Linked DNA regions of Salmonirosea aquatica. The protein of the gene in region 1 interacts with the protein of each later gene in a pairwise test. Links are inferred from orthologs where the notes say so. Each region holds a gene or a part of one and is shown in the gene's direction. Other genes may lie near its edges.

Region 1 (2,937 bases):
GCAGCCCCGGCTACCATGCGGCGGGGGCCTACCACTACGCTACGTGGTCGGGCATCAGCGGCGACAAATTTCATGGGCGTTTTGTGGGAGCTGATTTTGCAATTGTGGATAATCCCTGGCTGGATGAAAACGTCAGGAACCACGGCCCGTTGGGCGCAGAGTACCCTTTTACCAAGTTCCTGATGGAAGGAGATACCCCTTCGTTTCTGGGATTGATGGACAACGGGTTGAACGATGCCGAACATCCCGAATACGGCGGTTGGGGGGGAAGGTACGAGTTGTATACGCCCCACACGCTCAGGTACTTTTATGAACCCGAAACGCGTCCGATCTATACCGACGCCATGGACGAAGTGAAGGGCGCAGATGGAAATTTTCATACAAGCAACAAAGCCACTTTGTGGCGGTGGCGCGAAGCTTTCCAGCACGATTTTGCCGCCCGCATGGACTGGAACATCAAACCCTACAAAGAAGCCAATCATCCTCCGGTAGCCAAACTGACCCACAGTAACCGGCTGTCGGCAAAGAGCGGTGAGACTGTGACCCTCGATGGCAAAAATTCCACGGACCCGGACAAAAATGCGCTTTCGTACCAGTGGATCTACTATCCCAAAGCGGGTACCAACCCGAGTAAAGAACCGCTGGTATTCAAAAATCCCGAAGGCAGTACCACCACGTTGGTGGCTCCGAAGGTAGCCAAGCCCGAAACGATGCATATCATTCTGGCTGTAACGGACAATGGTTCACCCAGCCTGACTCGCTATCAGCGCGTAATCCTGACGGTTTATCCCAAAGACGCCTAATCATTTGTACGCTGTGGTACTTCAATGACTGAACTGCCTGGCTTAATTCCTTCCTGACTATGTTCAAACAAAACACCATTTCATCTCTCTTACTTTGCGCCGTTTTTGCACTTGCACTATTTGGTTGTAAAACAAAAGAAAAGAAGGAGGAGGCGAATAAGGTGGCCATCATTGTTTCGACTCTGAACAATCCATGGTTCGTTTTTCTGGCTGAACAGGCCAAAGAAAAAGCCAACGAGCTGGGGTACGAAGCCAAAATATTCGATTCGCAAAACAACACCGCCCAGGAAACTGACCATTTTGAAAATGCCCTGGCCTCCGGTTATGACGCGATCCTGTTCAACCCGACCGATGCCGATGGCTCCATTGTGAATGTCAAGAATGCTAAAATCGCAGGAGTACCCGTTTTTTGCATGGACCGCGAAGTCAATGATCCCGATGCCGCTACTTCCCAGATATTGTCCGACAGCTATTCCGGCAGCGTATCCATTGCTAAGAAATTTGTGGAATCCCTTAATAAAAAAGGGAACTACGTGGAAATTCTGGGCATGGTGGGCGATAATAATACATGGAACCGCTCCCGAGGCTTCCATAGCGTGGTCGATCACTATCCTGACCTGAAAATGGTAGCGCAGCAAAGCGCGGATTTCGATCGCAATAAGGCCATGGAAGTATTGGAGTCCGTCCTGCAAGCCAACCCGGACATCGACGCGGTATTTTGTGGCAACGATGCCATGGCGATGGGTGCCTATCAGGCGCTGGTCGCCGCCGGAAAGGCTGATAAGGTGAAAGTGTTTGGCTTTGACGGAGCGGAGGATGTGGTCAATTCCATTCAGGACGGAAAAATCGTCGCCACGGGCATGCAGTTCCCGGCCGTGATGGCCCAAACCGCCGCCACGTTCGCCGACGAATACTTCAAAGGCAAGCGGGATTTCCCCAAAAAAATGCCGGTAGCTGTGGAATTGGTGACCTCGAAAAACGTCGGCAATTATGTGGCTTACGGGGCAAAAAAATAGCAACGGCAGCGCTACAATCACAGTAAATTTGAATTAGTAAGCCCTGAACAAAACGAATACACATCATGAATAAACTTTGGCAGAAAGGAGTACTGGGCGTGTTGATCCTGCTGGTAGCATATAATTCGGTGTACTTTAAAAAACTGGATGAAGTGAAGGCGACAACCGCTGGCTTTGATGGCGCAGCCTATGCCACTACGTTTTGGTCCGAAAAGCTGACGCCTGCCATGGAGAAAGGGGTGGATTTATCCGCGTTGTTGCAGCAATTGCAAACGAACCCAGATCAGGCATTTGCCACCCATTCCCACGCGCTGGGTATTGGCAATATCAAGTACTTCCCGGTGAAGGGAGTGGCTACCGTAAAAAACGTCAGGGAAAACGAAGTGCAGGTAGCCCTCGACGCCCAACCCGCCGGCACGGAGCTAACCATAGCCACTGAATATATTTTCGGCAATGCGGTGCGCGATGCCTCCGGGCAAATCGATATCAACGCCTTTACCAACACCATGGACTTTAATACCGTATCGGCCGAATTGAATAACATCATCCGGACTAAGGTAATACCCCCTTTCAAAGGCCAGGTAAAAACCGGAGATCGCGTCGAGTTTACGGGTGCCATCGAGCTGAATCAGAAATACCTGAATTTCAGCTCAATCGAAATTATTCCGGTCAGTCTGTCCGTGGAAAAGCAGTAATGGGTTTTATAAAATGCTGACAGTAAATAATATCACCAAGCGATTTCCGGGGGTACTTGCCTTAGACGATGTTTCCCTACGCATCGAGGCCGGGAAAGTTACGGCGCTGATCGGCGAGAACGGCGCCGGGAAATCGACGCTGATGAAAATCCTGTCGGGTGTGTATCCCGAGTACGAGGGTACTTTGGTCTGGAAAGGGCAGCCCGTTCGCTTTACCAATACCAAAGACGCGCAGCAGCACGGCATCGCCATTATCCATCAGGAACTCAACCTGATTCCTCACCTTTCCGTTGCCGAAAACATATTCCTGGGTCGGGAGCCTTTGACCCGTTTGGGTACCGTGGACAAAAAAGCCATGTACCGCGAAACGACCGCTCTCCTGCAAAAATTAAAGCTGAACGTATCCGCCAACGCCCGGATCGC
Region 2 (4,190 bases), on another replicon or contig:
CGCGATCTTCCCCAGCTGCACCGGGGCCGATACCGTACCCGGGTACGGCCAGAGCCACGCCAGAAACACCGCCCCCATCAGCGCGAGAATAAAACCGTCGAACCCGGCGCGTTGCAGAATTTCCCAGAATGATCTTTGCGATTTTTTCAAAACCAATTTTGTTGATTAGGCAAAGCAACGAATTTCGGCAGGCTAATTGAAATTATTTTCAAATCAGGAATGCAATTTCTTGCCCGCCCCAAAAATCGCTAAATTTGCTCCCTTGAAAAATGAATCGCTTTTTCGGGAATACCCTGGTTCAGGGCCAGGTTTCTAAAATCCAATATTAAGTATCTAACGTCCATTTTAGTGAACTACCAGGAATACAAAAATCTCAGCTACCCCCAGCTCGCCGACGAAGTACTTAACTTCTGGAAAGAGAATAAAATCTTCGAGGAATCCGTCACCCTGCGCGAGGGCAACCCTACCTTCACGTTCTACGAAGGGCCACCCTCGGCCAATGGCGCGCCGGGCATTCACCACGTGATGGCCCGGACGATCAAGGATATTTTCTGCCGCTACAAAACCCTGCGCGGCTTTCAGGTGAAGCGCAAGGGCGGCTGGGACACGCACGGCCTGCCCATCGAGTTGCAGGTAGAGAAGGAATTGGGTATCACAAAGGAAGACATCGGTACCAAAATCAGCATCGAAGAATATAACGCCAAATGCCGCGAAACGGTCATGAAGTTCACCGACCAGTGGAACAACCTGACTGAGAAAATGGGCTACTGGGTGGACCTGGATGATCCCTATATCACCTACGAAAATAACTACATCGAGAGCCTGTGGCATTTGCTCAAAAAGCTATACGACAAGGGTTTGCTGTACAAAGGCTACACGATCCAGCCGTACAGTCCGGCGGCGGGTACGGGCCTTTCGTCGCACGAGCTGAATATGCCGGGTACCTACAAAGAACTGAAAGACACCACGATCGTGGCTATGTTCAAGGTTAAAGATGCCGGGACGCATTCAGTTTTTAAGGAATATAGCCAGGAAGACATCCGCATCCTGGCCTGGACGACCACGCCCTGGACCCTACCCGCCAACTCGGCCCTGACCGTCGGCGCGAACATTAGCTATGTATTGGTCAAAACGTTTAATCCCTATACCTACGCACCCGTCAGTGTAGTGCTGGCGAAGGATTTAGTCAAAAACTTCTTTTCGGAAAAAGGGAAAGACGGCGATTTTGTGGGGTACCCTGAAAGCGACAAGAAGGTACTTCCCTGGCAGATTCTTGCGGAGTTCAAGGGAAAAGACCTGGAAGGCATCGAGTACGAGCAACTCATGCCCTACGTCCAGCCCAAGACGCCCGCTTTTCGTGTGATTCTGGGCGATTTTGTCACGACCGAGGACGGTACGGGCGTGGTACATACCTCACCTACCTTCGGCGCGGACGACTTTCGCGTGGCGCAGGCCAACGGCATTCCGCCCATTATGGTGCAGGACGCCAACGGCAAAGAGGTACCCATTGTGGATCGTCAGGGCCGTTTTGTGAAAGAGATTGGCGAATTCGGGGGCAGGTACGTGAAGCCGGAATACTACTCCGACGCCGAACAGGATGAACCCGATTTCAAACCGACGGACGTGCTGATCGCGATCAAGCTGAAAGAGGAAGGCCTGGCTTTCAAGGTAGAAAAATACGAACACCCCTACCCACATTGCTGGCGCACCGACAAGCCCGTACTGTACTACCCGCTCGATAGCTGGTTTATCCGCACCACGGCCATGAAGGAAAAGCTGGTGGCTCTGAACAAAACCATCAACTGGCAACCCGAAAGTACCGGCACCGGCCGCTTCGGCAACTGGCTCGAAAATCTGGTAGACTGGAACTTGTCGCGCTCACGGTACTGGGGTACCCCCCTGCCGATCTGGCGCAACGATGCGGGCGAAGAAGTGTGCATTGGCTCGATTGAAGAATTGGTGCAGCGTTGCGAAGCTGCCAACGAAAAAATGCGAGCCTGGACGCTGGAAGGGAAATCGGGCTACGAGGAATATTTACACAAAAACGACGCCTTCCTGCAAGCCAATCTAGAACAAAAACTGGATTTGCACCGTCCGTTTGTCGATGAGATTTTTCTGATCTCGGAATCGGGCAACATCATGCAGCGCGAAACCGATCTCATCGACGTCTGGTTCGATTCGGGCGCGATGCCTTATGCGCAGTGGCACTATCCGTTTGAGAATCACGAAATTTTCAACGAAAGCTTTCCGGCCGATTTTATCAGTGAAGGGGTAGATCAAACGCGCGGCTGGTTCTTTACGCTCCATGCCATTGCGGGTATGCTGTTCGATTCGGTGGCCTTTAAGAATGTCGTTTCGACGGGTTTGGTTTTGGATAAAAACGGCAACAAAATGTCCAAGCGCCTGGGCAACGCCGTGAATCCGTTCAAGACGCTGGGTACCTTCGGACCTGATGCTACTCGCTGGTACCTCATTACCAACGCCGAACCCTGGGACAACCTGAAATTCAATATCGACGGCATCGGGGAAGTGCAGCGGAAGTTTTTCGGTACGCTGTCCAATACCTACAATTTTTTTGCGCTCTACGCCAATCTGGACGGCTACACGATCAATCAATTCGACCGGGTACCTCATGAGAAATTGCCCGAATTGGACCGCTGGATTTTGTCGAAACTGAATACGCTGGTCAAGGAGGTAGGTGAGCAATTCGAGAATTATAACCCGACCAAAGCGGGGCGACTGGTGCAGGATTTCGTGACCGACCAGCTCTCCAACTGGTACGTGCGGCTGTCGCGACGGCGTTTCTGGACCGGCAGCACCGGTAGTGGCGAACTGACGCTCGACAAAAAAGCGGCCTACGAAACATTGCAACACTGCCTGACGGCGGTGGCACAACTCATGTCGCCCATCGCGCCTTTCTACGGAGACTGGCTCTATCGCCAGCTCACTGAGCATGTGCGGGCTGAACGGAGCGCCGCCCGTTCGAAATCGCATAACACGCCTTTCCAACATTCCTCCGTCCACCTGACTGACTGGCATCCCGTAGAGTACGACTGGATCGACCTCGATCTGGAAGAATCCATGCAGCTGGCGCAGGATATCAGTTCGCTGGTGCACTCGTTGCGTAAAGGCCACAAAATCAAGGTACGTCAGCCGTTGTCCAAAATCCTGATTCCGGTACTGAGCGACAAAACACGCCGTCAGATCGAAAGCGTGGTACCTATCATTCTGTCGGAAGTCAATATCAAGACCGTCGAGTTTGTCCACGACGACAGCGGGATTTTGAAGAAGAAAATCAAACCCAACTTCAAAGCCCTGGGCCCCAAATTCGGCCCGCGGATGAAGGAGGTTGCGGCCGCTATTGCGCAGATGAGCGAAGACGACATCAAGGTACTGGAACGCGACAACGAATTTGCGCTGCCGGTGGCTGAGCCTCCGGTGTTCATCACGCTGCACGAGGTGGAAATCATCGCCGAGGACGTACCCGGCTGGCTGGTGGCCAGTGAAGACGGCCTGACGGTAGCCCTGGACGTGACCATCACCGACGAGCTACGTAAAGAAGGTATCGCCCGCGACTTCGTGAATCGGATCCAGAATCTGCGCAAAGACAGCGGCTTCGACGTGACGGACAAAATCCAGATCAGCCTGCAAAACGACGATGCTACCCTCACCGAGGCGGTCTCATCCCAGCGCGACTACATCTGCCAGGAAGTACAAGCCGTAGGACTCGACCTGGTCAATGACCTGAATGGTGCCGCGACGGAAATCGAGATGGATGAGTTTTTACTCAAAGTGAAAGTAGAAGTAGTATAAGTACCTTCGGTTATAGAGAATTCTATACAAAAGAGGCTGAATCAGAATTGTATCTGATTCAGCCTCTTTTCTGTAAGGTAGTTTACATGAATCGTTTGATCCGCTCGGCCAGATCGGCTGCTACCTCACGTACCTCGGCGGCGATGCTATTGAGAAAGGCGGTGCTGTCTTTCGCTACCAAGGATTGAATTGCCACAAAATACGGCCGAAGAATCACATCATAGCCATTTTGTTGCAGTACTTCCAAAATAGCCTGCCCGTATCCCAGATTGATGGATACCGCCGCGAAGCGCCACCAATCGTCCTGGGTGTTGGGAGGGAGCTTTCCTTCGGTATAGTGTAAAGCTTGCAGCAGATGCTTTTCGGCAATCCCTAGG

What was found. The genes of interacting proteins can lie anywhere in the genome.
Region 2: the proteins of GBK04_RS29360 (region 1) and ileS interact in binary tests that used the Escherichia coli proteins (3 or more experiments, as listed by UniProt). The link is inferred for Salmonirosea aquatica from one-to-one orthologs.

What each region holds. Positions count from the first base shown.
Region 1 is NZ_WHLY01000004.1:144,101-147,037, reverse strand. Bases 81-2,840 are described here. They hold GBK04_RS29360 (D-ribose ABC transporter substrate-binding protein), read left to right. Parts: upstream 81-862; coding sequence 863-1,819; downstream 1,820-2,840. Other genes in these bases: GBK04_RS29350 (sugar ABC transporter ATP-binding protein), read left to right, coding at 2,528-2,840; GBK04_RS29355 (DUF2291 domain-containing protein), read left to right, coding at 1,885-2,514; GBK04_RS29365 (DUF1593 domain-containing protein), read left to right, coding at 81-803. Outside these bases: more of GBK04_RS29365, read left to right, coding at 1-80; more of GBK04_RS29350, read left to right, coding at 2,841-2,937. UniProt on the Escherichia coli protein: Part of the ABC transporter complex RbsABC involved in ribose import. Binds ribose. Also serves as the primary chemoreceptor for chemotaxis.
Region 2 is NZ_WHLY01000002.1:4,364,164-4,368,353, forward strand. The notes cover bases 1-4,013. They hold ileS (isoleucine--tRNA ligase), read left to right. Parts: upstream 1-348; coding sequence 349-3,813; downstream 3,814-4,013. Other genes in these bases: GBK04_RS19005 (bile acid:sodium symporter family protein), read right to left, coding at 1-150; GBK04_RS19015 (tetratricopeptide repeat protein), read right to left, coding at 3,896-4,013. In the rest of the region: more of GBK04_RS19015, read right to left, coding at 4,014-4,190. UniProt on the Escherichia coli protein: Catalyzes the attachment of isoleucine to tRNA(Ile). As IleRS can inadvertently accommodate and process structurally similar amino acids such as valine, to avoid such errors it has two additional distinct tRNA(Ile)-dependent editing activities.